Regions from separate parts of the Paenibacillus sp. FSL R5-0407 genome, predicted to be linked through region 1. Evidence: predicted binding sites of a transcription regulator. Region 1 holds the regulator's gene; each other region holds the start of a gene.
What was found. Region 1 encodes Rex, which represses fermentation and respiration genes when NADH is low (regulators of the CRP and FNR family bind a similar motif). Its sites were predicted from a motif close to TTGTGAAATATTTCACAA; they were not measured.

Region 2: a site for Rex is predicted at 3,573-3,590, ahead of qoxA (cytochrome aa3 quinol oxidase subunit II). Genes of this name have one in related genera too.
Region 3: a site for Rex is predicted at 3,145-3,162, ahead of nirB (nitrite reductase large subunit NirB). Genes of this name have one in related genera too.
Region 4: a site for Rex is predicted at 2,266-2,283, ahead of NYE70_RS19130 (DUF438 domain-containing protein). Genes of this name have one in related genera too.

What each region holds. Positions count from the first base shown of each region.
Region 1 covers NZ_JBBPAX010000001.1:1,406,209-1,413,707, reverse strand. Annotated here, with positions in the region: gene NYE70_RS06865 (tetratricopeptide repeat protein) at 1-142, shown strand, start outside; gene dinG (ATP-dependent DNA helicase DinG) at 330-3,188, shown strand; gene NYE70_RS06855 (redox-sensing transcriptional repressor Rex) at 3,226-3,888, shown strand; gene NYE70_RS06850 (amidohydrolase) at 3,866-5,167, shown strand; gene NYE70_RS06845 (cell wall elongation regulator TseB-like domain-containing protein) at 5,229-5,714, shown strand; gene NYE70_RS06840 (hypothetical protein) at 5,958-6,491, shown strand; gene NYE70_RS06835 (AAA family ATPase) at 6,484-7,499, shown strand, end outside.
Region 2 covers NZ_JBBPAX010000002.1:1,110,855-1,118,353, forward strand. Annotated here, with positions in the region: gene qoxD (cytochrome aa3 quinol oxidase subunit IV) at 1-19, opposite strand, end outside; gene qoxC (cytochrome aa3 quinol oxidase subunit III) at 21-617, opposite strand; gene qoxB (cytochrome aa3 quinol oxidase subunit I) at 614-2,557, opposite strand; gene qoxA (cytochrome aa3 quinol oxidase subunit II) at 2,583-3,548, opposite strand; gene NYE70_RS24200 (diaminopimelate dehydrogenase) at 3,978-4,955, opposite strand; gene NYE70_RS24205 (copper resistance protein CopC) at 5,217-6,935, shown strand; gene NYE70_RS24210 (YcnI family copper-binding membrane protein) at 6,972-7,499, shown strand, end outside.
Region 3 covers NZ_JBBPAX010000001.1:1,602,686-1,610,184, forward strand. Annotated here, with positions in the region: gene NYE70_RS07850 (formate/nitrite transporter family protein) at 1-163, opposite strand, end outside; gene nirD (nitrite reductase small subunit NirD) at 217-558, opposite strand; gene nirB (nitrite reductase large subunit NirB) at 592-3,027, opposite strand; gene ric (iron-sulfur cluster repair di-iron protein) at 3,256-3,963, opposite strand; gene NYE70_RS07870 (FAD-dependent oxidoreductase) at 4,157-4,726, opposite strand; gene NYE70_RS07875 (winged helix-turn-helix transcriptional regulator) at 4,786-5,103, opposite strand; gene NYE70_RS07880 (sugar phosphate isomerase/epimerase family protein) at 5,314-6,282, opposite strand; gene NYE70_RS07885 (Gfo/Idh/MocA family protein) at 6,345-7,427, opposite strand; gene NYE70_RS07890 (sugar phosphate isomerase/epimerase family protein) at 7,420-7,499, opposite strand, start outside.
Region 4 covers NZ_JBBPAX010000001.1:4,031,835-4,039,333, forward strand. Annotated here, with positions in the region: gene NYE70_RS19120 (sensor histidine kinase) at 81-1,502, opposite strand; gene NYE70_RS19125 (response regulator transcription factor) at 1,499-2,179, opposite strand; gene NYE70_RS19130 (DUF438 domain-containing protein) at 2,395-3,651, shown strand; gene NYE70_RS19135 (ROK family glucokinase) at 4,216-5,166, shown strand; gene rapZ (RNase adapter RapZ) at 5,234-6,127, shown strand; gene NYE70_RS19145 (gluconeogenesis factor YvcK family protein) at 6,206-7,150, shown strand; gene whiA (DNA-binding protein WhiA) at 7,156-7,499, shown strand, end outside.

The sequences.
Region 1 (7,499 bases):
CGTGCGCACGAAAGCGAAGGAATATTTTACTTTGGCCCATTATCATGATCCTTCGCTGCCCGAGCCTTTGGCCAATCTGGAAGCCTGTATGAAGAGCTCCGGGAAGCTCCAGTACGGAAACGAATTGACGTCGCTGCTGTAATGTAATCCGGTCACCTGAGTTACAAAAGCCATGATTCAGAAGAGCGGTGCATGTCCCCTTTCAATGGGGGAGCATCGCTCTTTATTGTGTCCGCATTGCCGGGGATACCGTCTACACCGGAATTTTCAAAACGGCTTACTTCTGTTATGCTGTAAAAGAGACTGGAACGAAAGGGACTTTGGAACTCATGAAATATGCCGTACTCGATTTTGAAACGACGGGGAACCAGTCCTCTGATGAAATTATTCAAGCAGGGCTTGCCATTATAGATGAAGATTTGAAAGTATCCCGGGTCTATAGTTCCTATGTGAAGCCGGGAATACCCATACCTCCCTTTATTACGGGACTTACGGGAATTTCGGAAGACGATGTCAAGGATGCGCCGGATCTGGACGAAGTCATGATGGAAATGGTGCCGTTACTTGACGACGCCGTTCTTGTGGGACATAACGTCGCTTTTGATTTTAATTATTTACAGAGTGCACTCGATAAAACCGGGTATCTGCCTTTTACGGGACGCATTCTCGATACGATGGATTTTTTGAAAATATTTTTCCCTTCGTTGACCACTTATCAGTTGGGAATGGTCGCATCCGAGTTTGGGGTAGAGCATGACCGGCCCCACCAGGCGGATAGCGATGCTTTGGCGACCGCGCTCATTTTCTTGAAATGTCTCGAGGAACTGGCCGATTTGCCGCTGATTGTCTTGCAAAGGTTGTCAGACCTTTTTGCCGGAGAAGACAGCGATCTGGGCTGGTTTTTTGATGCCATGCTTCAAGAAAAAGAACGGGAGGCCGATCAAAGCCCTGACGGTTATACGTATTACCGGCAGTTTGCGCTGCAGGTGGAGGACTGGATGGACATCGAGCCTGCCAGAAACTCCATGCTTGGCAATCCGCTTCGCGATGTGTCCTTTGAGCAATTCATGGAGCAGGTCCGGGAGAAGCTGCGCGCCAAGCTGCCCGATTATGAGGAGCGCGAAGCACAGAACCTGATGCTGAACGAGGTGACCCGGGCTTTTGACGAAGATAAGCACTTGCTGATCGAGGCGGGGACCGGAACGGGTAAATCGCTCGGATATTTGCTGCCGGCTATTTACCACAGCGTGAAGAATGATGAGAAGGTAATGGTCAGCACGCATACGATCAACCTCCAGGAGCAGCTGAGGGAAAGGGATGTGCCCCTGTTGACGGAGGTCGTGCCTTTTCCGTTCAGCGCAGCCGTATTCAAGGGAAGACAGCATTATTTGTGTTTGCGCAAATTTGAACATAAAATTAATAGAAGAGACTTTGCGACACCTAAAGAAGAGGTGATGACGGCCGCCCAGATGATCGTATGGCTGGCCCATACGGAGACGGGCGACGACGAGGAGCTGAACCTTGGAAACCGTGGTGGAGATTTTTGGGAAACGGTGGCGAGTGAATCGGACTCGTGCCTTGGCCGCTCTTGCCCGTGGTTCCGCAAATGTTACTATCACAAGGCCAAGCATGAAGCGGGTGTTGCCGATGTGGTCATTACGAACCATTCCAAGCTGTTCACCGATATTCAAGCCGGCCACCAGCTGCTGCCTGGATACGAACGTCTGGTAATTGACGAAGCGCATCATTTGGAAGAAGTGGCAGGCAAGCATTTGGGACTTCAAATGAAGTATTTTACCGTTGTCCATACGCTCACCCGGCTGTTTAAGGATAGTAATACCGGGCAATTCCCGAATCTGCGCAGTATGCTGCAGCAATCGGGAAGTGAGAAATCTGCGGAATGGTGTTCGGTTATTGACGGATTGTATCCGACCCTTGTGGATGTGAAGGAGAACTGGGATCGGCTGGCCGAGCTGATGTTTACGCTGATGCCTGAACGCAGCGATGCAGCGCCAGGGGATCCTGGACAGTTTGTGCTGCGCTTGCTGCCGCAAAAGAAACCGAAGGCGTGGGATACGCTTGCCGCGCTGGAGAATCAAATTTTTGTGGCTATGGGCGACGTTCTCCGCAAAGGCGAGCGGATGATCAACGAGCTTAAGGAAGACGACCATGATTACGGCTATGAGAGCCTGATCACCGATATTAGCGGACTCTTGAAGGATCTCGGAACCGAACGCGATGCGCTGCGATTTTTTATTAAGCTGGAGGACGAGAATACGGTATACTGGATAGAAGGAAACGGTAATTACCGTAGCCGGTCCCTGCAAATTTTCGCGGTTCCGATCGACGTGAGCGCGCAATTGAAGGGTTATTTCTTCGACAAAAAGAAAAGTGTAGTCATGACCTCGGCTACGTTGTCGGTCGACAAATCGTTCCAGTATATGATAGATCAGCTTGGATTAACCGAAGCCGCGGCGGAGGACAGACTGATTACTTCGATGCTGCCTTCTCCGTTCAATTACCGGGAACAGGCGCTGCTGGTCATTCCGCGGGACTTTCCGAGCGTAAAGGGAAGTGTAGGGGACGATCATTTCGTGGCTACTCTGGTTCAGTCCCTCGCCGACACAGCGGTGGTAACGAAGGGCCGTATGATGGTCCTGTTTACTTCGTACCGGATGCTGAGGCAGGTATATGATCCTTTGAAGGAGCTGCTGGCCGGACAAGGAATTACCGTGATCGGGCAGGGAATGGATAGCGGAAGCCGGACCAAGCTGACCCGTCGCTTCCAGGGACAACATGCTTCGGTGCTGCTCGGAACGAGCAGCTTCTGGGAAGGCGTGGACATTCCGGGGGAAGCTCTGACGAGTCTCGCTATTGTCCGTCTGCCTTTTCAGCCACCCAACCACCCGCTTGTGGAGGCAAAGAGCGAACGGCTGCAGCAGCAGAAGAAGAACCCGTTCATGAAGCTGTCCGTTCCGCAAGCCGTCATTCGGTTCAAGCAGGGCTTCGGACGTCTGGTCCGGTCTTCGCAGGACCGCGGGATCGTGGTTGTTTACGATACACGCATCTTGGAATCTTACTACGGGAAATACTTTTTATATTCTTTGCCCGGACCGAAAATGGAGCATATGCCGCTCGGGCAGATGATTCCGCGAATTTCGGAATGGCTGAACGCAGAGGAACAATAAACGTTCTTCAAATCGCGCCTATTAGGGGGATAACCAAATGAAATCGGAAAAAATTTCTGACGCCGTAGTACGCAGATTGCCGGTGTATTTACGTTTTCTTAATGAACTGAGCCGCCGGGAGGTCCCGACGGTTTCTTCCCAGGAGCTTGGACAAAAGCTGGATCTCAATCCGGCGCAAATCCGTAAAGACCTGGCTTATTTCGGCGACTTTGGCCGAAAGGGGATCGGATATGACGTTTCCTATCTGATCGAGAAAATCCGCCAGATTCTGAACCTGGACCAGCAGATCAACGTGGCTTTGATCGGAGCCGGTAATCTCGGACAAGCATTGTCGAATTACAACGCTTATTTGAAGGACAATATGAAAATCGTCGCCGTATTCGACGCATCCCCTGGTAAAATCGGTACCCAGATCAACAATATCACGATTCAACCGATCGAAGATCTGGTGGATACGGTAAGAGGCAATCAGATCCGGATCGGAATTATTACGGTTCCCGCACCGGAAGCCCAGCGAGTAGCTGACCAGCTTGTGGCCGCTGGAATTGGGGCTATCTTGAATTTTGCGCCCACGATCCTTAAGGTACCTTCTGAGGTGCGGGTGCATGCGGCCGATTTCACAACCGACTTGATGAGTCTTGCTTATTATTTGAACGGAGGAAAGGAACATTCGGAACATGAATCGGAAATGGTTGATTAAAGACGGAACCTTCGCCGTGCCGGACCGGGAGAAGCCGGTCATTCGCGGATATATGCTGGTAGAAGGCAGCACGATTACTTATATAGGCGAACAGCGTCCGGAAGAAGGCGTGGAGGGCGCCGAAACCTTCGACGGTAAAGGCCTGCTCTTCTTGCCGGGACTCGTCAATACCCATGGTCATGCCGCCATGTCTTTGCTTCGCGGTTATGGGGATGACATGGTGCTTCAAACCTGGCTGCAGGAAAAAATGTGGCCGATGGAAGCTAAATTTACCGGGGAGGATGTCTACCGCGGCACAGCATTGTCCGTTCTGGAAATGCTGAAAGGCGGAACAACGACCTTCCTGGATATGTACGATCACATGGACCAAGTGGCTTCCGTTGTCGAGCAATCGGGGATCCGGGCGGTACTGACGCGCGGAGTCATCGGGCTATGCCCGCCTGACGTTCAGCAGCACAAGCTGGATGAGGCGGTGGCTTTTGCCCGTAATTGGCATGGTAAAGCGGACGGGCGGATTACGACGATGATGTCGCCGCACTCGCCATATACCTGTCCGCCGGATTATATCGAGAAGATCGTTCAGGCGGCACATGACCTGAATCTGCCGCTGCATACGCATATGTCGGAAACACGGGCCGAGGTCGAGCAGAACGTAGCGGATTACGGATTGCGTCCGGTTCAGCATTTGTTGAACCTGGGATTGTTCAGCCGTCCGGCACTTTTGGCACATGCTGTGCATTTGACGGATGAGGAGATCGAAATTTTGGCGGCGCACAATGTGGCCGTTTCCCATAACCCGGGCAGCAATCTCAAACTGGCAAGCGGAGTTGCCCGCGTACCGGACCTGCTTAAAGCGGGCGTAACCGTATCCCTGGGCACAGACGGACCAGCTAGCAATAATAACCTAGATATGTTCGAGGAAATCCGCCTGGCAGCTCTTATTCACAAAGGAGTCTCGGGCGACCCGACCGCAGTTCCGGCTGCGGAAGCGCTCAGAATGGGTACGGAATACGGAGCGAAATCGCTCTTCCTTCAAGATACGGGCAGACTGGCCGCGGGCATGAAGGCGGACTTCATCGCGCTGAATACGGAGCAAGCCCATTTCTTGCCGCGGACGGATTATATTTCCCATGCCGTTTACTCGGCGGGTTCGAAGGATGTCGAGCATGTTTGGGTGAACGGTAAGCAGGTAGTTAAGCACGGAGCTTGTCTGACACTTGACGAGGAGAAGGTCCGGTTTGAAGCCCAGGCTGCCTTTGAGGGCCTGTTAGGCCGATAACATGCCGCAGGGTATGAAAGAGAAACCGGAATAAGCCGGCATCGGGGAAAGGAAGAGTAGGTTGAAGAACAGAACCAAATGGATCCTGCTCTCCATTGTGATTTTGGTGCTGGTGCTCATTGGCCTTCACCGCTTTTATCTGTATGTCCACGAGGATATATGGCAAGGAGAGAATGAAGCCGTTCAACGGGCCAGACAGGAAGCCGGACTGACGGAAGCCGAAAAAGTGTGGAAATCGGTCTGGGACAAAGTATGCTGGGTAGTGGAAGGCAAGGATGCAGACGGACAAGAGATCATGGTCTGGCTGCCGGAGGGCGGGCAGGCTGAAGTAAAGCTGCTGTCCGAGGGCGTATCGGAAAGCCAAGTCCGTACAATCATACATGATCAATATCCCGGTATTGAAGTCGTGCGGCTTTTGCCGGGTATCTACAACAATGAATTGGTTTGGCAGCTTTTTTATAAGGAAAAGGCGCATCATTATTACCGTTTTTTCCGGTTTAGCGACGGCCAGGCGTTGGAAGAGGTATTCACATTGCCGAACCGGTAAATGTTGCATAAGAAATGATAACAGCCTTGCGCTGAATTCATGGACCTGTCAAGCGGTCCGTGCTTCAGTGCAAGGCTGTTTTTAGAGCACTTTTATAAAAATTTTAAATATATTCACAACTTTATTCGATAATGTATATACGATGTGATATACTCATATTTGTAAGTTTGATATATATACTAATGTGGTTTTAATGTATTATTTGATATATGAATTTAATATTACATCAAGGGGGATTATGCCGTGAAATTGCGCGTTGGACCAATTATCGCGAGCGTGGCTGTTTCCGCGACTCTATTATTCGGAGGATGGTTTGCCTATAAACAATGGGCTGTCGAGAGCCCGTTTGAAAATAAATTGAATCAATACGAGGGTGTGAAGAGCGTCCAAACAGATATTACCCAGAAACAGGCCCTGGTGAAACTTAATTTAGAACCGGGAACCGATTTTGGCAGTCTGGTGAAGCAAATTCAGAATGACGGCCGCAAGTGGATCGGAAATCGGGAGTTGAAGCTGGAAGTGCAAGATAACGCATCTCAGGAGCTTAACGATTTGTGGGAAGAGGCGTTGTTCCCGATCGCGCAGGCGATGGAAAATAAAGAGTATACCGGTATTACCGACACTCTGGATAAATTGCGGGAAAAAGACAGCAATTTGTCAGCCAAGGCTGAAATGGACGATCGGAACGTCTATATTACGTTGAGTGATGGACAAGCGAGCAAATTTATTATTTTACCTCGCGTACCGCAGAATATGGGGGTGTGGCCGAATGCGTAAGTGGATGCTGGAGCTGGCGGCCGGGTTTGTACCCGTCCTGTTCATTTTCCTCGCTTTTATCGGATATAATGCCATTCCGCTGCTTGTCGGCATAGTTATGCTGGGGGCATTGTTCGCGGCGGTCAAGATGCGCGGCGGCATCGTTGCCACGGCTTCCCAGGAACGTAAACGCAAAAAAATCGGCTCGTCCAATTTGACTTTCGACGAAATCGGCGGGCAAGACAGCGCCAAGCAGGAATTGCGCGAAGCGCTTGATTTTATGGTTCGGCATGAAGAAATCAAAAAATTCGGCATTCGGCCGATTAAAGGGATTTTGCTGACGGGGCCTCCGGGAACCGGTAAAACCTTGATGGCCAAGGCTGCGGCTCAGTATACAAACGCCGTGTTCGTTGCGGCATCGGGTAGTGAATTCGTAGAGATGTACGTAGGGGTCGGCGCCAGCCGGATCCGTGACTTGTTCAAAGATGCGCGCACTCGCGCGGCTAAGGAAAATAAAGAGAACGCCGTCATTTTTATCGACGAAATCGATGTGATCGGCGGCAAGCGGGAAGGCGGCCAGCAGCGCGAGTATGATCAAACGCTGAATCAGCTGTTGACCGAGATGGACGGTATTTATACGTCCGAAACACCGCGTATTCTACTGATTGCGGCAACCAACCGTAAAGAGATGCTGGACAGCGCTCTGCTGCGTCCAGGCCGGTTCGACCGCCATATTCAGGTCGATCTGCCAGACAAGAAGGGACGCCGTCATATCCTCGAGCTGCACGCTAAGAACAAACCGATTTCGTCCGACGTCAATCTGGAAAAGGTTGCCGAGGAATCGTACGGATTCTCCGGTGCCCAGCTCGAGAGCGTCATGAATGAAGCGGCGATTTACGCCATGCGCGATGAGAGCAGCGTGATTGATCAGCGTCATCTGTCGATGGCGATCGATAAGGTCATGATGGGTGAGAAGACGGACCGTCAATCGACGGAAGAAGAAAAACGCCGGGTTGCCGTTCACGAACT
Region 2 (7,499 bases), on a different contig from region 1:
CAGGGAATAGTTTTTTCATATCACATCAGTCCTTTCAGATAGACGAAGCTGAAGATGAAGATCCAGACTACGTCCAGGAAGTGCCAATACAGCGAGAAAATAAACGACTTGTTCGCCGTGTCGAGCGTGAAGCCTTCACGCCCGATCTGAATCATCAGTCCGATGCCCCACAGCAGACCCAACGTTACGTGGGAGCCGTGTGTTCCGAGCAGGACGAACAAGCTGGACAGGAACGCGCTCGTTTGCAGCGTCGCCCCCTCATTTACATAAGTTACAAACTCCATGATTTCGACACCGAGGAACACGGCGCCTAGCAGCAATGTGATGAAAAAGAACACCATCGCCGGCTTTTTCAAGCCCTGCCGCATACTGTTGATAAACAGGCCGATCGTAAAGCTGCTTGTAAGTAGCACGAACGTTTCGATCATAACCGGCCCGATTTCGAAAATCTCATGCCCCGACGGACCGCTGCCCGTACGATTCCAAAGCGTAAGGTAGACGGCAAACAGGGTCGAGAACAGAACAATCTCGGCTCCGAGGAACAGCCAGAATCCGAAAATACGGTTGCTGTTCTCTTCGGAACGATACTCCAGCGGTAACGTATGATCTAATTTCATGCCTGTTCACCCCCCAATCTTGCTTCCGTCTCCAGAATTTCTTTTACCGGGATATGCCGACCATGGTCACGTTCGAACGAGCGCACCGCCAGCATAACCACTACGCCGATGCCTGCGATAATCGTAGGAACCCACCAGCTGAATACCATGAAGAATCCAAAGAAGAAGAATATAATTCCCAAAATGAACGGCTGTCCGCTGTTATTCGGCATATGAATTTCTTCAATCTTGCCTTCGTAAAGCTGATGTCCGCCTTTTTTGGATTCCCAGAACGGATCCAAGCCTTTAACCGTAGGCTCGATCGCAAAGTTGTATTCCGGAACCGGACTGTGCGTGCTCCACTCGAGCGTCCGTGCATTCCATGGGTCGCCCGTCGTATCTCTCGGAGCGTAACGGAAGCTCCAGTAAATATTGTAGACCAACAGAATGAAGCCGATCGCAAGACCGACAGAGCCGATCGAAGCAAGTAAATTCAGCGGGCCAAAGCCCGTACTTTCCGAATAAGTGTACATCCGGCGCGTCATCCCTTTAAGTCCAAGGAAGAACAGCGGGAAGAACGTCACATTAAAGCTGATAATGATCCACCAGAAGGCGCGTTTGCCCTGGCGTTCATCAAGCCGGAACCCGAACAATTTCGGGAACCAGTAGTAGAAGCCGGCAATAACGGCGAACACGGTACCCGGAATAAGCACGTAGTGGAAGTGGGCTACCAGGAACATCGTGTTGTGGTACTGGTAGTCGGCACTCGCCATCGCGAGCATAACGCCGGTTACGCCGCCGATCGTGAAGATCGGAATAAAGGCGAGCGAGTACAGCATCGGTGTAGTGAACTCGATTCGGCCTTTCTGCATCGTAAAGAGCCAGTTGAATATTTTGACCCCGGTCGGTATGGCAATCGCCATCGTCGTGACCGAGAACACGCCGTTGACCATCACGCCGTGACCCATTGTATAGAAGTGGTGAGCCCATACAAGGAAGGACAGCAACGAAATGACGACCATACTCCAAACCATGGATTTATAGCCGTACAAGTTTTTCCGCGAGAACGTGGAAATAATTTCACTGTAAATCCCGAACGCAGGCAAGATAACGATATATACCTCAGGATGGCCCCAAACCCAGAACAAGTTGGCCCAGAGCATGTCCATCCCGCCATTGGCCATCGTAAAGAACTGTGACCCGAATAAGCGGTCGAACATCATCAGCGCCAGTGCCACGGTCAATACCGGGAAGGCGAACAGGATAATAACGCAAGTAATGAGTACCGACCAGGTAAACATCGGCATCTTCATCAGGGTCATGCCTTTAGCACGCATTTTCAGAATCGTCGCGATAAAGTTGACGCCGGTCATCAGCGTACCGATACCTGCGATCTGAATCGCGATCGAATAATAGTTATTCCCTACCGTAGGGCTGAATTCCAGACTTGCCAGCGGGAAGTATGCCGTCCAGCCAGCATCCGGCGATCCGCCGATGACGAAGGAAATGTTGAACAGCATCGCTCCGGCGAAGAACAGCCAGAAGCTGACCGCATTAAGCCGAGGAAACGCTACGTCGCGAGCCCCGATTTGCAGCGGAACTACGACGTTCATCAAGCCGATAATAAACGGCATGGCCATGAACAAAATCATGATGACCCCGTGGGTCGTAAAAATTTCGTTATAGTGCTGCCCGTCAAGCAGCCCGTTTTCCGGCATTGCCAGCTGGGCACGCATCAAGAGGGCGTCAACGCCGCCGCGGAACAACATCAGCAGCGCGGAGATGATATACATAATCCCGATCCGCTTATGGTCGACGGTAGTCAACCATTCACGCCACAAGTAGCCCCATTTTTTAAAATAGGTCAGGCCGATAAGAATGGCTAGCGATGCGACGACGATGCTGACCATCGCGCCATAGATCATCGGTTCGCCAGTGACGAAAAATTCGTCCCATTTCATGTCTAGCTAACTCCCTTCCGTTCTATTAGTTGCCGTGCGAGCTATGATCCGCCGCTCCGGCGTCGTCTGTGCCTGTCGAATCCATATTCATTTCGGAATGGTCCATTTCTCCGGACTCTGAATTCATATCCATCTCTTCCGAACCACCATGGTTGTGGCCGGCATTTTCACCTTCTGGAGCAGGTCTGAATTCAAGGTGTGTTGAAGAATAAGATTTTCTGCCGACATGGCTCTCTTTAAGCAATGAGTCGAATTCCTGCTCCGTCAGTTTCGGAGCCGTTGTTTTGACTTCATCAAGCCATTCTTCATAATCCTTCGACGTCATGGCCAGCGCCTCAAACTCCATGTGCGCGAAGCCTTCACCGGAGAAGTTGGAGTTTTTCCCCATGTAAGATCCGGCGTGCTCAGCTACAAGGTTAAGCTTGTTGACCATGTCGCTCATCGCATACTTCTGTCCGCCAAGCTGCGGGATCCAGAAGCTTGAGATTGGCCCATAGGCATACAATCTGAACTCTACCGGACGATTCGTCGGGAAGTTGACGTAGTTGACCGTCTCAATCCCTTCCTCCGGATAGCTGAAATGCCATTTCCAGTTGGAAGACGCCGCATAAATCACGAGCGGTTTTTGGTCTTCGTAACCTTCCGGCACCTTCTCTACTGCGGCAGTACTCCGAATTGTAACGACCGACAAAATGGTAACAATAATGACCGGAATCGTAATCCAGGTGATCTCCAACCATTTGTTCCCCTCCATATGAGGCGGCTCATAGTCAGGAGCGGCTTTAGAAGCGCGGTATTTGGTAAGCATGTAAACGTAAAGAATATAAACAACCAGCAGAACTAGCGCCATTACCAGGATCGAGAAGATAATGACATTAGATTGTGTCTTGGCCACCGGACCTTTCGGGTTTAGTACAGCTAAATTGTTGCATCCGGTCAGAAGGACAAGAAACGCTGAAAAGACAGCGAGCAGCAATCCCTTCCTTTTCATAGGATTCCGATACCCCTTTCTAAATTGTGAACCTCATCACGATGAGCGAGATGAATTCTTGATTATCAGTTATGTTTTATGTTAGGGAAGCCTTGAACTAATGACAATTCATAGAGAAAGGAATAAATGCAATAAATTTACATTTATATCATTAAGGGTCCTATGGTTTGATCTACCCAATTCCGATTACAGACGATTAGAGCTCAAATTCAGCCGTATTCGACGATTTTGATAATTGTTCACATTGCATTCTAAGGAGTGCCGAGTTCGCAAAATTGTCATAATGATACCCCCGTTAGTGATATTAATCACTTACTTATTCTGGACACTCCAGCAATTGATGCATGAATAACTTAGGAACAATCCAAAAAAGAGTTGCCCGGCCATCCGGCCAAGCAACCCTTATTTATCCTAATTATTCCGTTTTTGTTACAGCAGTTCTTTACGAAGCTGCTCCGGCGATTTTGGCGACAACAAACCAAACGGGATGTCGAAGACCGTTTTCGCGCCGGATTGTCCGGACTGGGACAGCTTGTACACTGCGCGGGCATATGCGACCAACACGCTGGCCGTAAATTCCGGATTGCTGTCCAGCTTCAGGCTGAATTCAATGATTTGCGTATTGTTCTCCCCTGTCCGTCCGCTGCGAAGCACGTTGCCTCCATGCGGCATGGCGGAATGGTTTTGCTTCAATTCTTCTTCGCTGATAAAGTTGACGGTCGTCAAATAATCGGAGAAGTAATTCGGCATTTCTTTGATTTCGCGTTCAATCTTCGCCAAATCGGCGCCTTCCTCAGCGACAACATAACACTCGCGAAGGTGCTTTTCTTTCGTCGACAATTCCGGGTTTTCTCCGTTACGCACACGTTCCACGGCGGATTCGATCGGAATGGTGTATTGTACACCGTTTTTCACGCCCGGTACGCGACGGATCGCATCGGAATGCCCCTGGCTTACGCCTTTGCCCCAAAAGGTATACTCTTTCCCTTCCGGCAAAACGGCCTGCGCCAACAAGCGGTTCAAGGAAAACAACCCTGGATCCCAGCCCGTGGAAATTACGCTGACGTTCCCGCCTTTTTGCGCCGCAGCGTTGACTTGCTCAAAATAATCGGGAATTTTCGCATGCGTGTCAAAGCTGTCAACCGTATTAAACAAAGCCGCAAGCTCCGGTCCTTGTTCAGGAAGGTCTGTGGCCGATCCGCCGCAAAGGATAAGAACATCGATCTTGCCTTTATAGTTCTCTACCTCAGAAATATGCACGACGCCGTTTGCCGCCGCAACCTCATTCGGATGTCTTCTTGAAAAAATAGCGCTGAGCTCAATGTCGGGGTTTTGCTTGATCGCTTTTTCGACGCCGCGACCCAAATTACCGTATCCTACGATACCCACCTTGATGATCGATGCCACTGAGGTTTCCTCCTTTAATAAAAATATGCATACTTATTATTTTAACGCACGCCAGCAAATTTTGAAATCGCCAACATACAAAGAGTGCAAATAAACTGCTTATTCGTACAAACAATAAAAAGTCCAACATTCACACTTTAGACATACCACCGGGCATAATTGGAAAGCTATGGAAGTTTCAGCTATACTCATCCGGTAATAATAGTTGTAAAATAAGATAAATGTGTAACATATGTCATTGCAATTGTAAGGTGGTGCGTTTTGCGTCTGAAAAAATACAAATCGTACGTGATAGTTCTTATTCTAGCTTTAGCATGTTGGGCCGCTGTTATTCCGGAACACGCCTCCGCACACGCTTATGTCGTATCTTCCTCGCCCTCTTCAGGGGAAGTGCTGGAGAAATCACCTGAATCCATATTCATTCAATTTGATGAAGAGATCGAACCCGCCTTTTATTCGCTGCAGGTGCTAAGTCCCTCCGGGGAACGCCTTGACAAGAAGGATGCCGCTATCGATCCGAGCCGTCCCGACAGACTTGTCGCCGGGCTAACTCCCGGATTAGTGGACGGAATTTATACGATTAAATGGAAAGTTGTCTCCAGTGACGGTCACCCGGTTTCGGGAACCCTAGCATTTCAAATCGGCAACCCGGGAGCTGGAAGCGTTCCGATCGTAACATCAGATAATCAGGTTCCTTCCCCGGAATGGAGTCTGCTGTTGATCCGCTGGCTTTGGTATGCGGGGATGACTTTGACCACCGGCACGCTGCTATTCCAACTGTTCTTGCTGCCTCGCAGCGCACGGATTAACGGGATACCGTTCAAAACGAAGCGCAGCAAGCTCCTGCTCAATTTAGGCATTGTGCTGGCCGCCACGGGCATTATCGCAAGCCTGCCGCAGCAATCCGCCAGTAATGCAGGCGTGTCATGGACAAGCGCTTTGAGCGCCGACCTGATAAGTGAAACCTTGCAATACACCGGCTTCGGCACGATATGGAAAATCCAGCTGGCGCTACTGGCGTTGCTGGCCTTTGCCTCCCTGCTCTGGATGAGGATCGGAAACATCCGGCATCCGCGCGAAACAGACATCCGACTTTCTGTGTATGCAGCTTGGGCTGCTATGGCCTTCAGCCAAGGACTTATGCTCTCCAAGGCTTTTATCGGCCATGCGGCCGCCGCGGAGGGCAAGGCGCTTGCTGTTACGGCGGATTATCTGCATTTATCCGCCGCATCGCTTTGGCTAGGCGGCCTGCTGGCCATCGTCTTTCTGTTGCCGGAGGCCGCTGCGAAGGCGAGCTCCCCTGAAGAGGTCGCTTCTGGACAACGTCCGCTTGCTTATTGGCAGGCCGTAAGCCGTTTCTCAGCGCTCGCCTCCGCAAGCGTGGCCGTTCTGTTGATATCCGGGATCTACGGTACTGTCATCCATATTCCATCACTGAGTGCACTATTTCAAACCGGTTATGGCCTGGCGCTTCTAGCGAAAATTGCCGTATTCCTGTTCATGCTTGGCCTCGCCTTTACAGGATTCCTGCGCGGACGGCGGCGCTCCCGGCCTCTTGGACGGGGCGTGTGGGTCGAACTGGCCCTTGGATTTATCGTGCTTGCGCTCGCCGCCGTCTTGGCTAACCAGCCGCCACCATCAACCGCCGCAGGGCTGCCGGACCGGCTGGAGGCGACCGTTCAGGGACACAAAATCACCCTGGAAGTTACGCCCCGAACGATCGGCAAGAATCATTTTGCAATCAAGCTGCAGGATCCGGACGGCAAGCCTATGGAACAGGTGGAGCAAGTTACCCTGTCCCTGACATCCTTGGAGATGGACATGGGCTTGATTGAAGTCGTTATGCCCGGCGGTTCTTCAGAGCTCGAGGCTGATGGGATTATTACCATGGGCGGGGACTGGAACGTGCAGGTCCATATTTTGCTCAAATCGCTGGAATCATTGGATCATGACTTTACTCTCCATGTGGACAGCAACTAGTAATATTAATCTTTTGCAAAAAAGAAAGGGGAAACTATGATTAAGAAATTTATTTTCCGTATAACAACCTTATGCACTTCGGCAGCGGCAGGACTCCTGTTGTTTTCCGGCCTGGCAAGCGCACACGTTACTGTACAACCGGGATTATCTTCTCCTGGCGCCTGGGAAACCTACAGCCTGAAAGTTCCAGTGGAAAAAGACATTCCGACGGTTAAAGTATCGCTTAAAATACCGGACGAGCTCGATTTCAAACAGTATCGCCCCGTACCCGACTGGACGGTGGAGCTCACCAAGAACGAATCCGGCAAGGTGACGGTCGTTACTTGGGCCTCCGAAGCTGACGGAATCGGACCGGGCGAATTCCAGCAATTCGAATTCGTCGGAAAGAACCCCGCCGATGACACTTCCCTGGCTTGGGACGCCTTCCAGTATTACAGCGACGGATCGATCGTCGAGTGGAGCGGCGAGGAAGGCTCGGATAAGCCGCATTCGATCACCAAAGTGACCGCGGATGCGGCAGTTGGAGCGGCTGACGGTCACGCCGCTGATCAAGGCCACGACACC
Region 3 (7,499 bases), 200 kb from region 1:
CCGCGGCCAGCGGCGCACCCACGCTAAATATCAGGATGATGCCCAGTCCCACGTACGCTCCCGCCAGGAGCGTTGATACAAAGTACCGGGGCAAACTTTCATTCATCTTCTCTTTCTTTTTAACGGCTGCTTCCACAATGGATTCTACGCTTTGTGTAAACATTTGACTTTCCCCACTCTCTCTCCCAAGTGCGTTGCTATGCAGCAATCAAGCCGCTATACAGTTTGTAATTCCCCCGCGCCAATCCATACCTGCCCATCCTCTATCTTGACCGGCACCATTTGCGCCTGGCCGGTGTCCGGAGCTTGAACCAGACCGGTGGTCAGATCGATTTTCCAGTCGTACAGCGGATCGTACAAGTAATGTCCCGAAACAATCCCTTCCGCAAGCGGTCCGCCTTTCGGATGAGGATTCTTATTTACAGCTGCGAAAATCCGGTTATCGGAGAGGCGGAAGACGGCAATCTGCCGCCCCCCGATCTCCACTACACGTCCGATCTGTACCAGAAAATGATCCACAGCACCTACAGAAATAAATTCGTTATTCTCTTTAGTCATGTATCGTACTCTCCTTTCACTATTAACCAATGTTTACAGTTGATTACCAACTTCCAAGCGATTAAACAATTTGTCGCTGTTCTCGTTGTCGCGAATCGCTTTCTTCCACGGATCCTCTACTTGCTGCAGAGCAAATTCAATCCGTTCCATAAGCGCCTTCCGATTCTCAGGATTATCTACTACAGCGGTCTTGATCTGTTCCAGACCGATGCGTTCCACCCATTCCGAGGTTCTCTCAAGATAGTTGCCGGTTTCACGGTAGTACTGCATAACCGCACCGACAATTTCGATCAGTTCTTCATCGGTCTTCACTTTGCAGAGCGAATCCGCAAGCCGGGCTTTGATCCCGCCGTTACCGCCGACGAAAATTTCCCATCCGCCGTCATTACCGACGATCCCGATATCCTTCGTGCACGATTCCGCGCAGTTCCGCGGGCATCCGTTCACAGCCAATTTGAATTTGGCAGGGAAGTCGAGACGCTCGAATTTGCGTTCCAGCGTAGCCCCCATTCCCATCGAATCCTGGGTACCGAATCGGCAGAACTGCGAACCGACGCAGGTTTTCACCGTGCGCAGCGATTTAGCGTACGCATAGCCCGAAGGCATGTCGAGTTCTTCCCAGACTTTTGGCAAATCCTCTTTTTTGACGCCGATCAAATCAAGCCGTTGGCCGCCGGTTACTTTAACGACCTTCACATCGTATTTCAGCGAAATGTCCGCAATCCGTTTCAATTCTTCCGGTGTAGTCACACCGCCATACATGCGGGGAACGACAGTATAGGTTCCGTCCTTCTGAATATTCGCGTTCATCCGCTCGTTGACAAAACGCGATTCCTTTTCGTCTTCATGCGTATCCGGATTGATCATCCCGAGGTAGTAGTTAATGGCCGGCCGGCACTTCGAGCAGCCTTCCGGTTGGCTCCAACCCAGCACATTCATTACTTCTTTAGTTGTTTGCAGGCCCTTCTCCTTGATTTCGGCCACGATTTCATCACGGCTCAAGGTAGTGCAGCCGCAAATTCCTTGTTTGGCTGTTGACTTGAAGCCGTCCCCAAGCACATACTGCAAAATTTGCTCAACCATCGGTTTGCAGCCTCCGCAAGAACGGGTGGCTCCGGTACATGCTTTGATTTCATCAACCGTTGTCATACCTTGATTCGTAATTACATCTACGATCGTACCTTTGGTAACGCCGTTGCAGCCGCAGACGATTTCTTCATCCGGCATGCTTTCCACGGATGTGGTCTTCTTGGCCCCGCCGCCGCAGCAGCCGGTTCCCATCAATGTACCGTACAATTCATCCGTCATGACCGTTTTCTGTTTAATCAGCTTTTGCAGTTCAGCCGAATCCGTAATATCACCGAAGAGTACGGCACCGACCATAACTCCGTCTTTCAGCAAAATTTTCTTGTAGGTACGTTTCCAATCATCTTTATTCGCAATCACGGTGTGCTCCGGACCATCGATGAATTCACCGGTCGAGAACACGTCAACGCCCGAAATTTTAAGCTTGGTCGATACGACCGAACCTTCATACGGAGGGGCTTCGACGCCGCTAATGTGTTTAGCCAGCACCATGCCCTGTTCGAATAAAGGAGCAACCAGGCCGTAGCAGGTGCCACGGTGTTCCGTACATTCGCCGACCGAGTACACGCCTTCCATCGAGGTTTGCATATAGTCGTCAACAACAATCCCGCGATTGACGGTAATTCCGCTTTCCTTGGCAACCGCGACATTCGGTTTGATCCCTACCGCCATTACGACAAACTCGGCATCCAATACCGTATCGTCGGCAAACCGCAGGCCGCTGACTCTCGTTTCGCCCAGCAATTCGGCCGTTTGCGCGCCCATTTTGAATTTGATTCCCTGGCGCTCGAGCTCCGATTTCAGCATCGAAGCGGCTTGGTGATCAAGCTGACGCTCCATCAAGTCCTCCATCAAGTGAACGACCGTAACATCCATCCCAAGCTGAACCAGCCCTTTAGCTGCTTCAAGACCAAGCAATCCTCCGCCGATGACGGCTGCTGTACGGCAGGTTTTAGCCGCTTCAAGCATTTGATTGCAGTCTGCAATGTCGCGGAAACCAACTACGCCTTCTTTGTCGCTGCCTGGAATCGGCAAAATGAACGAGTTGGAACCTGTAGCAATCAGCACCTTGTCATAAGGAACCCGCATTCCGTCCGCGGTAACTACTTCTTTAGTCTGCTCATCGATTTTGGCAACCGTAGTTCCCGTATACAGCGTAATTCCATTCTCCCGGTACCAGTTCAAATCATTAAGCACGATATCATCGATCGTTTTGCTGCCTTCCAAAACATAAGACAACATAATCCGGTTATAGTTGGGGTGCGGCTCGCTCCCGAACACCGTAATATCAAATCTCTTCGTCAATTTCAAAATTTGTTCGACAGCGCTGATTCCCGCCATCCCGTTACCGATCACCACGAGCTTTTCTCTATCTGTTCCCATATTGGAATTGCCTCCTTCAAAATGCAATCGTTTCTTTGTCCACTAACATTTTCTTTTTCTTTAATAACTTAATTATAATTTAAAATTCAAAATACATTGTGATCTATTTCACACTAAATGTGAAACTTATCACAATATTGTTCATACATTTTTATGTTTTTCTATTGAAAAACACAATTTTTTCCCTCCTGCTCAAGGAGGGAAGGTCCATATTCCACTTTTCTCTGCTTATAAAGACGTGTAACGAGGAAACAAAATGTTATTTTCAAGGTGAATATGACTAAATGTCATCCCTTCCAGCTCTTCCAATCGTGCATAAGTCGTACGGTACGTCGTACAAGCATGCGCCGGCGGCTGAAAATCTCCGGTAATATCTCTCAAGCGTTTCAAAATCTTGCCTGCCCCGTCATGCTCCGCTTCCAATTCTGTAATCGCCGCAAGCATTTTATTTAGAACTTCTTGTTCTTGACCCAGTTCCCAATTTATCATTTTCGGAAAAACTTCCGCTTCTTCCTTGGCTGTATGTTCAAGCAGTTCGTTTCGGAGCTGGCCGTACAGTTGTTCTACTTCGACTAAATGAGGATCGTGCCCGCCATGTACGCGAGAGACCTTGATTACACTCTTATGCAGCTCCGGCAATTCTTCACGCAAATAAGCGTGATGCTTATTCACGATATGCCCGATAAGGGTTTGCGAATCCGCATCGGTCCAGGAATCCCTCTCCTCCGCATTCGGATGATCCACGGCCAGTTTTGCCAAATCGGATAGCAGTTCATCGACTTCCAGATTTCTTTCCTTTGCCGCCTCTTGAAGAGGCCGGTTACCACCGCAGCAAAAGTCAATTTTGCGGCGACGAAAATAATCTGCTGATTTCGGGAATTCAAGTACGATATCCCGGACTAAACTTTTCTTGTCGAATAGCAGCTTCTGCTCCATCACACCTATTCCCTCCTGTTTAGCATCTCTAATCAAACTATATTCAATTTAGCGTACCTTTACCCCCTGCTTTGTGATTGGCGTCACAAACCTTTTGTCCATTCTGCGCAAAAAAGCTTCCCAAGAGACATTAACTCTGGGAAGCTTTGAATCTGCCACTATTCATTTATGTGTTTTGGTGGATGTTATAACGTTATGACTTTAATACATCGTGGTCCACGTAGCGTTCGCCATTCAGTTCACTGATCAGCTCGATGGCTACTTTAGCGCCGTCACCCGCCGTAATAATCGTGTGAACGCTTACGCCGGCGACCGTACCAGCAGCCCATATCCGCGGATTGCTTGTGCGTCCGTTTCCGTCGGTATCGATCACGGTCTTGATTCTAGGTTCTCTGCCTTCCTTAAGCTCAAGGCCGATCGCCCCCGCCAATTCCGTCAATGCTCCGGTTGCCAGGATGACATGGGATGCCTCATAGCTTCGGCCGGATTCCGTCTTTACGGTCACTTTGGATCCGCCGTTCGTATCCACTACCGTAACTTTCTCCTCAATGAACTTGGCTCCGAACTTCTGGGCCTGCTCCCGACCGATTTTTAGCAAATCCGGTCCGGAAATGTCCTTGGCTCCATAGTGATTCTCAATCCATGCCCGTTTCGTCATACTGGCATTGCTGTCAAGAACCAGGGTTTCCTTCCCTGCCTTGGCCAGAAATAATGCTGCGCTAGATCCTGCTGGTCCCGCTCCGATTACTATTACCTCAGCCACAAGTACACCCACTTTCTATATAATTCGTGCCGCTCCGCTGCGGGATAACGGCACGTAGACTACTCGATCCACTGCTCAGCCCAGCATTGCACCTGTTCCATGACCGGACTTAGCGCTCTTCCTTTTTCCGTCAGTTCGTATTCAATGCGTACTGGAGTTTCGGGATAGACATGCCGGTCAACGATCCCCTCGTTCTCCAGATCCTTCATCCGTTCGGAGAGCATCTTATCGCTCATGGCCGGAATCCCGTTAGAAATGTCCTTAAAACGCTTGGGTCCGCTCATCAATGTATGAATGATCAGACCGTTCCAGCGTTTGCCGAGAATCACAAACGCGGATTCAAAACGTGGACACATCGCGAAATTATTATCTTCCATCTGAATTCACCTCTTAATATATAAACCGATATTGGAGCCGTATGAGACTTACAATTAGTTAGTATATTTCATCATAGCATATTTGATAAGGAATGAACACCTGCGTTTCACGCCACGTCTATCTTGAATTATACAACAATTCCTTGATATGAAAAAGCGGCTGCCGGGCGGCAGCCGCTACATGCTAAGTATATTTCGGTACCCGGAAACTTATACCCACCACATATCTGCGGCGGAATCCTCAATCAGGATTTGCTGTAGGTTTCGAACCGCTTTGGTAAATCCTTCTTCTGTGGACATCAATCCGTCCTCATGCTCGATGCTGACCACATAATCGTATCCGTGCAGTCTTAGAGCGCTGATGATATCGGCCCAGGTCTTGAGGTCATGACCGTAGCCTACCGTGCGGAATTGCCATGCACGGTCCAGCATTGCCGTATATGGCTGCATGTCCGTAATGCCATACCGGTTGACATTGACCGGATCGATCGTTGTATCCTTGGCATGGAAATGATGGATCGCGTTCTCCCGGCCCAAAATGGAAATCGCCTGCACCGGATCGATTCCTTGCCACCACATGTGGCTTGGGTCCAGGTTGGCACCGATGACCTCGCCGGCCGCCTCGCGCAAACGAAGCAGTGTAGCCGGCGTGTGCACGGAGAACCCGCCGTGCAGCTCAAGTCCGATTTTCACATGATGATCTGCGGCATATTTGCCCCATTCGGTCCAGTAAGGAATCACTTTGTTCTCCCACTGCCAATCCAGGACTTCCTTGAAATCATTCGGCCACGGAGCGACCGGCCAGTTCGGATACTTGGCGTCCTCATGGTCACCTGGACATCCGGAAAACGTATTAACAACCGGAACTTCCAGAAGCTCAGCCAATTGAACCGTCTTCACATACGCATCATGGAACTCTTTGGCAATTGCCTTTTGCGGATGCAGCGGGTTGCCGTGGCAGCTCAGCGCACTAATGGTGAGGCCGCGGGATTCCACCGCCTTCTTGAAGTTATCGCGTGCCGTTTTGTTCTCCAGCAGTTCGTCCGGGTTGCAATGCGCATTGCCGGGATGGCCGCCGGTGCCGATCTCCACCGCTTTTAATCCTTGAGCGGCTACCAGATCCAACGCTTCCTCAAGCGGACGTCCTCCAAACAGTACGAGAAAAACACCTAATTTCATATCCATACCTCCTCAGGTAACTGAAATGCTCTTTTCTATATAATAAGTTCATGTGTGCTGCATTAATCAAAATAAACGGTTTTGCCTGTTCTAGCCGATTCATAAATCGCTTCAAGAATTTCCGTTACGACGAGTGCCTGCTCGGGTTTGACAAGCGGTTCCTTGTCTTCAAGTACGGCTTCCACCCAGGCTCTGGCTTCGCGTACCGCGTCCGTTTCCTGCTCGCCTTCAAAGAAAGCTACGCCGCCGGAACCGAAATCAACTTTCGTTTCATACAAACGGCTCATTTTTTCGCCATTCAGACGCAAACCGTCATTCATATCGGCTCCGCCTTCCGTTCCGCACAACAAAGTTCTCGCTTCTCCGAAATCCAGTACGTTAAGCGCCCAACTGGACTCCAGCGCAATCGTCGCTCCGTTCTTCATGGTAATGAAGCCGAAGGCGGAATCCTCTACTTTAAATTGCTCCGGATCCCAAGGACCGAACGCATTGGCCGCATTCTCTCGGCTGCCAAGCTTGTGGAATACCGAGCCGGTAACGCTTTTCGGTTCGTAATTGTCCATCAGCCACAGGGTCAAGTCCAATGCGTGGGTGCCGATATCGATCAGCGGTCCTCCGCCTTGTTTCTCTTCGTCGAGGAACACGCCCCAGGTTGGAACCGCACGGCGGCGGAGCGCCAGCGCCTTGCCGAAGTAGATATCGCCGAGCTCCCCGTTCTCGCACAACTGCTTCAGGTATAAGCTGTCGCTGCGGAACCGGTTCTGATAGGCGATGCTGAGCTTCTTGCCGGTACGTTTAGCGGCATCCAGCATTTGACGGGCTTGTTCAGCCGTTTTGGCCATCGGCTTCTCGCACATAACATGTCTGCCGGATTCCAGCGAAGCTACGGTAATCTCGGCATGGGAATCGTTTGGCGTGCAGACATGCACGACATCAACATCGCTTTCTTCAAGCAGTTTACGGAAATCAGTGTACACCTTTGCGCCTTCAATGCCGTATTCGGCAGCCGCCTTGGCTGCGCGTTCTTCAACGATATCGCAGAAGGCCGTCATTTCCACTTGCGGCTGCTTGGCAAGGCTAGGCAGATGTTTGCCGTTTGCGATGCCACCGCATCCGATAATTGCAACTTTTAATGTTTTAGACATTGAGTTTTCCTCCTTTTTGTGCGTAATCGCGTACCCATTTCATGCTTGTCGCGATACTTTCCAACGGTTCAT
Region 4 (7,499 bases), 2.6 Mb from region 1:
GGAGGGAAATATGCCAAAGCGGCGTGTGCTTCACGACCGGACCAATGAATATCTACAGTATAACCTAAATGGGTGATAACTCAATTCTTTTGAACGGGATAAATGTACACCCTCGTCCCGCCCTCAACGGAAGACTCCGTCTCCCGCACCAGCTCCATTTCCCGCAGCAGCAGATCGACGATTTGCAGGCCGAGCCCGGCACCCTTGGCAGGGGAAAGGGAGCCAAGTCCTGGGCCGCGATCGGCGATGACCAGCGCCGTTTTCCGGTGGCGCTGTTCGATCGAGATGCCGACATAACCGCCGGATCCCGCATGACGGACCAGATTCTGGAACAGGTTATCCAGTACGCGGCGGAAACCCTGCTCATCTATGTGCCAAATCAAGGGATCCTCCGGCAGATCGATATCGGCCTCGATTCCCGCTTTTTCCCACAGCGGGTACCAAGCGGCGGCGCTCACCCGCACGACGCGAAGCATGTCCCGATCCTCCAGATTCATAGCATAGCGTCCGCTGGCGAGCAGATTGTAGGATAGGAGATGATCGATGAGACCGCTCAGGTCATTAATCTTGGTCTCCATCAGCGCCAAGGCTTGTTGACCCTGATCCGACAATGGCTCTTTACGGAAGGAATAGAGCTGGCCCCCAAGCACGGTCAGCGGCGTCCGCAAGTCATGAGACAAATTACTGATCAGGCTTTTGCGGAGCTCCTCCTCTTCATGTTCCCGGCGTCGGCTGTCATCGAGCTCATCAACCATATGGTTAAAGGCCTGCTCCAGGCGTCCGATTTCATCGGGCCGGCCCAACGGGACGCGGACGGGCAATCCGTTCGGTCCGGTACGGGTCATGCCGGATTCCAACCGAAGCAGGCGTTTGCGGATGTCGCGAAAGAATAAATACGAGATCAGAATAAAGAAGGAGAACATCAAGAAGATAAAGAATCCGTAAAACCGATAATCCCCTTCCCGGCCTCCGGTCAACGGTTTCATATTTTTGCGCGGGAGCTCAAACACCATAAAGCCTTGGCCAGCGGCCTGACTTTTGCCGCCAATAAAAGCGACGACGGTAAAAGGATCGGAATCCACGGCATGCTTCATATAGGCAACTGCATCTTCCGGCGTCCATTTGGACGGCAAACCGCTTTGTTCCGGCAATTGCAGGCGGGTCAGTCCCTCCGCATCCACCCAAAACATAGAGGCATCAGGATAATCCTGCTTTAAAGCCCGAAGTCTTTCGTTAATTTCCTCGGGGGTTTTGCCGCTTAGAGATGAGGCTGCATTATGCCAAGCATTCTCCAATTGTAGTCCCGATCCGTAGGAACGGACGACCTCCGTTTTGTCTGGAACAGACGCGGGAAAGAAAGCCCGGTTGACGCCCCATGACGCCAAAAAGCTCACCGGGATCAGAATGGGTATAAATACAAGCGCGAAGCCGATGATGCCCAAATAGCGGGACAACAGCGAGTTGCGGAACTTCTTGAAAGGCTGGCCGCTGTGTCTTCTCATGCCCGTACCCGGTAACCGATCCCGCGGATCGTCTCGATGACTTCGGGCGCGGCGGGGTCACGCTCCAGCTTTTCGCGCATATGGCGGATATGCACCATTAAGGTTTTATCCCCGTCCAGATAGGGCTCTCCCCAAACCGCCTCATAGATCTGTTCCTTCGTCATGATTTGACCCAAATGCCGCAGCAGGTATTGAAAAATATGAAATTGCTTTCCGGTCAGCGTAATTTCTTCCCCGGTCTCACGGTTTTTGATGATATTCTCCTTCTCGTAGACGAGCAGGTGGCGAAGCTCCAGAGGTTCGGCTGAAGGAGGGCCGCTGCGACGGAGGAGAACTTCCGCCCGGGCAGCTAATTCATCGGGATGAAACGGCTTGGTCAGGTAATCGTCGGCAAATTGCAATCCTTGCAGCTTGTCGTCGATAGAGGTTCGGGCGGACAGCATCAAGATCGGGAGTCCCGGATATTGCTTTTTGAGCCGCTGTCCGACGGTGAATCCGTCCAGTCCGGGCAGCATGACATCGAGAATGGCCAAGTTGCACGAGGCTGCCTCCTCGATCGCCCGCTCTCCACTGGTGAGCCAGGTGACGCTATAGCCGCGCTCTTTTAAATCTCTGCTGACCCATTCCCCGATTTCGGGATCATCTTCAATATATAGAATGTTTTTGCCTGGTATCATAACTGGGATCCTTCCTTTCTGGCTTTTCGACTCTATTGTTGCAAATTGGTGAGGAAAAATAAACTGCCAAGAACAACATAATAAATTTGTGATTCTGATCACAAGTTCAAATTGCCCGCCATGTTACTTTTTTTATATGAGAATGGTTATCAATTGAATTTTACTTATTGGTGTGCAAATAGATTGAGATGGAAGAACGAAGGGAGATCCGTGCAATGAGCGAACTCATCAATAACCGGGAGCATGGGGTGCCGGAACAGTCGCGCCGTCAGGCTCTGCTGAAGGAAATCATCAAGGAGCTGCACCAGGGGAAGAGCGTGGAGGAAGTCAAAGCGCGTTTTGAAGAAGCGGTAGGCGATGTCACGGTATCTGAGATTTCCGCTATGGAGCATGCGCTGATGGAAGAGGAAGGCATTCCGGTTGAGGAAGTGCAACGGTTGTGTTCCGTGCATACGGCGATTTTTAAAGGATCGATTGAGGATATTCACCGTTCTTCCAAGCCGGAGGAGCAGCCCGGACATCCCGTGCATACCTTCAAACTGGAGAATCGCGAAATTGAGCGTTTGGTTAATTTTAAGCTGGAACTGCATCTGGATAAATTCCGGAAAGAAGACTCCGAGGACATCATATTAAAGCTGCTGGAGGATTTGAACCTGCTGATGGATCTCGACAAGCATTACAGCCGCAAGGAAAATTTGCTCTTCCCTTATCTGGAGAAGTACGGGATCTACGGGCCGACTAAAGTCATGTGGGGGGTCGATGACGGCATCCGCATGATGATTAAGGAGGTCAAGGGCAAGCTGGCCGCTTATGATGGGGACAAGGAGACACTGTCCATTGATCTTGAGCGGATTATCCAGGAAGTGAATGCCATGATCTTTAAAGAGGAGAACATCCTGCTTCCGATGGCGCTTGAGAAATTAACGGAGGACGAGTGGGTGCGAATCGCCCGGGAATCCGACCAGATCGGCTTTTGCCTGACGGCTCCCGAGCAGGAATGGGTTCCTGAACGCATACCGCTTCCCGGCCTGGTGGCCGTAGAAGAGGAGGGGAAAGGCGAAACACCGCAGGGCTTCGTGAAATTCCAAACCGGCATTTTGTCGGTGGAGCAGCTTGAAGCGGTTATGAATCACCTGCCCGTCGATTTGACCTTTATCGATGAGAATGATGTGGTCCGGTATTTCTCGCACGGCAAGGAGCGGATTTTCGCGCGGACTAATGCGGTAATCGGCCGTACGGTTCAGAACTGTCACCCGCCCCAAAGCGTACACGTCGTCGAGGAGCTGTTGGCGGATTTTAAATCGGGCAAAAAGGATGCCGAGGATTTCTGGATTCCGGTCAAGGATAAATTTGTGTACATCCGTTACTTCGCGGTCCGCAGTGAGGACGGGCGTTATCTCGGAACTCTGGAATTCACGCAAAATATCGCACCGATCCGCGCCTTGGAAGGGCAAAAGCGGATATTGTCTTAACATAATGGATAGCCCCGATTTCCTTGGGTAGGAGTCGGGGTTGTTTTTATATCGGCATGGGCGTACTGCTCTCGTATATCGTTTGCATTCCACAGTAAGGACAGGCCGCCTATACCCTTGCCGGAAGGACCTGGCCAGACACTGAACTTATGGGGCTGTGATCGTTGTCATATTGCCCGGAAGCCTTGTCTTTACTGGATTCTCGGTCTCCCTGCGTCTCTTGACCGAACGGGAGGGTTCGCTTATAGTTGGTACGTAGGAATATTCTTTTTTAAGGTTGTCCAAAAAGTCATCTTTCCACGACGAAGTAGATCAGGATGAGGATTCGACGTCGAATCCTGAATTCAGCCGGGCCTTCCGTTGCTCACGTACCTAATGAGCAAATGCTTACGAAGTCGTTTTCTACGAAAACGTTTAGCTCTGCTACTCAGTCCCTATCTTCATCCAACCTAAAGCGTTTTGTAAAAACGCACTTCGGAAGGATAAGCTTCGGTCCTGAAAACCTGACTTTTTGAACTCGAACTTTTATCATTTACTATTTAAGAGAAAAAGGTGGCTTGTACAATGTCTGAAAAAATCTACATTGGTGTTGACCTGGGCGGGACGGCGATTAAAGTCGGCATCTGTAATGAGGAAGGTCAGCTTCTTCATACTTACGAAGGGCCCACCGAAACGGAGAAAGGCGCGGAGACGATCATTAATAACATTGAGCGTTACGTTCGCCTGATTGTGGAACAATCCCCTTTTGAGTGGGAGCAAGTGGCAGGTGTAGGTGCCGGGGTGGCCGGCTTTACTAACGTTCGCGAAGGCATTATTATTTTTGCGCCGAATGTAGGTTTGAAGGATCTTCACATCCGTGAAATCTTGGAAGAACGTTTGGGCAAGCCGATCAAAATAGACAACGACGCCAACGTGGCAGCACTCGGCGAGGCTTGGGGCGGCGCAGGCAAAGGCGTCGAAAATTGCGTATGCTATACCCTGGGCACCGGGGTCGGCGGCGGTATTATCATTGACGGCAAAATTTATCAAGGCTTCTCCGGCCTGGCTGGGGAACTTGGACATATGGCTGTCGTTCCCGATCTGGAAGCGATTCAATGCGGCTGCGGCCAAATGGGTTGCCTGGAGACGGTTTCTTCGGCTACCGGAATCATTCGGATGGCTAAGGATGCCGTTGCCCGCGGCGAACGTACGTCTCTTGCCCTTGTGGACAACATCATGGCGAAGGACGTATTCGACGCGGCTAAAGCCGGCGACGAAACGGCTGTACGCATCGTAAACCGTGCCGCATTCTATCTTGGGAAATCGCTGGCGGCAGTAGCTGTCGTGCTGAACCCTGAACTGTTCATTATCGGCGGCGGCGTTTCCAAAGCCGGTGATATTCTGTTTGATGAAGTACGCAGTGTGTTTGCGAAGCATACTCCTGAACCGGTTCAAAAAGGATTGCAAATCGTTCCCGCTTCTTTGGGCAACGATGCCGGAATGGTTGGGGCCGCAGGTTTGTTCCTTCGTTCTTAATTAGCAGTAATCAGGAATCCATGCAAGAGATATAGAGGAATAGGAGACTTTGCGAGGAGGGAAAAGGATGCCGGAAAAAGATATTTCTTCTGTTGCCAATCTGATCATTATCACAGGCATGTCTGGAGCCGGAAAGTCGTTGGCCGTAAGAAGCTTGGAGGATCTCGGATTTTTCTGCGTTGACAATTTGCCCCCGGTACTTATCCCTAAGTTTGCCGAACTCATCGAGCAATCGAAGGGTAAGATCGCCAAAGTGGCGCTAGTCATTGACCTGCGCGGCCGGGAGTTCTTTACGGCGCTGTCGGAATCGCTCGGGTATATCAAGGACCATTTTACGATCAAAAGCGAAATCCTGTTCCTGGACGCAACCGATGCCGTGCTTGTACAGCGGTATAAGGAAAGCCGCCGTCGCCATCCGCTGGCGCCGGAAGGAATGCCGCTCGACGGAATCCGGCTGGAACGCAAGATGCTCGAGGAACTGAAGTTGTCGGCAACTCAAGTGATCGATACCAGCAACATGAAGCCGGGGCAGCTTAAAGAAAAGATCATTTCCCGGTTCTCCCACTTGGAGAGCAGCAATTTATCTGTTAATATTACTTCTTTCGGGTTCAAGTACGGCATACCGATCGACGCCGACCTGGTGTTTGACGTCCGTTTCCTGCCGAACCCGCATTATATAGAGCAGCTTCGTCCACACACGGGACAAGACAGTGAAGTATATGATTATGTTATGAAGTGGCCGGAAACCCAGGTATTCCTGACCAAATTGCTAGACATGCTGCACTTCCTGCTGCCTCAGTATCATAAAGAGGGAAAAAGCCAGGTCATTATCGGGATCGGCTGTACCGGCGGCAAACACCGTTCGGTTGCGATCGCGGAATATTTGGGCCGGATGCTCGGGACCAGCGAAACGGAGAGTATTCGCGTGAGTCACCGGGACGAGGGCCGGGACCGGCATTAGAGGCCGCTCAGAAAGTCAAGAGGTGAGTCAGAAGTGATAGATCGGGCCAAGGAAGGAAGAGTGCCGCGAATCGTGGTGATGGGCGGGGGAACCGGCCTATCCGTCATGCTTCGCGGGTTGAAGGAAAAGCCGCTCGATATCACGGCCATTGTTACGGTAGCCGACGATGGAGGCAGCTCCGGAATTCTTCGGAGCGAGCTGCAAATGCCGCCTCCAGGGGATATCCGCAACGTATTGACCGCGCTGGCGGACGTGGAGCCGCTGTTGTCGGATATGTTAAGCTATCGCTTTGCTTCCGGATCAGGTTTGGCCGGCCATAGCTTGGGCAACCTGATTCTAGCTGCGATTACTGACATTTCCGGTGACTTCGTCACCGCCGTCCGTGAGCTCAGCCGCGTGTTTGCCGTACGCGGGCGCGTATTGCCGGCCGCAGGCCAGGCCGTCGTGCTGCATGCGGAGATGGAAGACGGATCGATTATTACGGGCGAATCCAAGATTCCGGAAGCCGGCGGCAAAATTAAGCGGATTTTTCTCGAGCCGGAAGAGGTCGAACCTTTACCGGAAGCTGTCGAGGCGATCCGGGAAGCCGATGCGATTCTGATCGGACCGGGAAGCCTGTACACGAGCATCATTCCGAATTTGCTGGTGCCCAAGCTGGCCGAGGCGGTTCTGGAAAATGAGAGCGCGATTAAAATATTCGTCTGCAATGTGATGACCCAGCCGGGCGAAACCGACGATTACACGGTGAGCGACCATTTGCAAGCCGTGTATGAGCATGTGGGTAACCACTTGTTTGATTACGTCATTGTCAACGATGGCGAAATCCCGACCCAGGTCCAGGATTTCTACGCCGAGAAAGGCGCCAAGCCCGTTCAGGTCGATTGGGATGTTGTGACAGGCCGGGGCTATAAAGTCATCGCGGATACGCTTGTCCTGTTCCGCCGCTATTTGCGGCATGATGCGGACAAATTGAGCCACCATATTTATCAGCTGGTGCAAAACTGGATTTTACGAAAGAGGTGAGTCCCTTGTCGTTTGCGGCGCAAACCAAAAAAGAATTGACCATGGTCGAAGCCGATGCCTGCTGTGAACAGGCGGAGTTGTCCGCGCTGATTCGAATGAACGGTTCGGTTCAGGTTTCGAACAAAAAGGTCATTTTGGATATCTCAACGGAAAACGCCGCGATAGCAAGGCGGATTTATTCTTTGTTGAAGAAGCATTTCCAGATCCATACGGAACTTCTTGTACGTAAGAAAATGCGTCTCAAGAAGAACAATGTTTACATCGTACGGATCCCTGGCCGGGTTCAGGAAGTCCTGAAAGAACTTCACATTGTTTCGGAAGGATTTATTTTCACGCCCGGGATTAATCC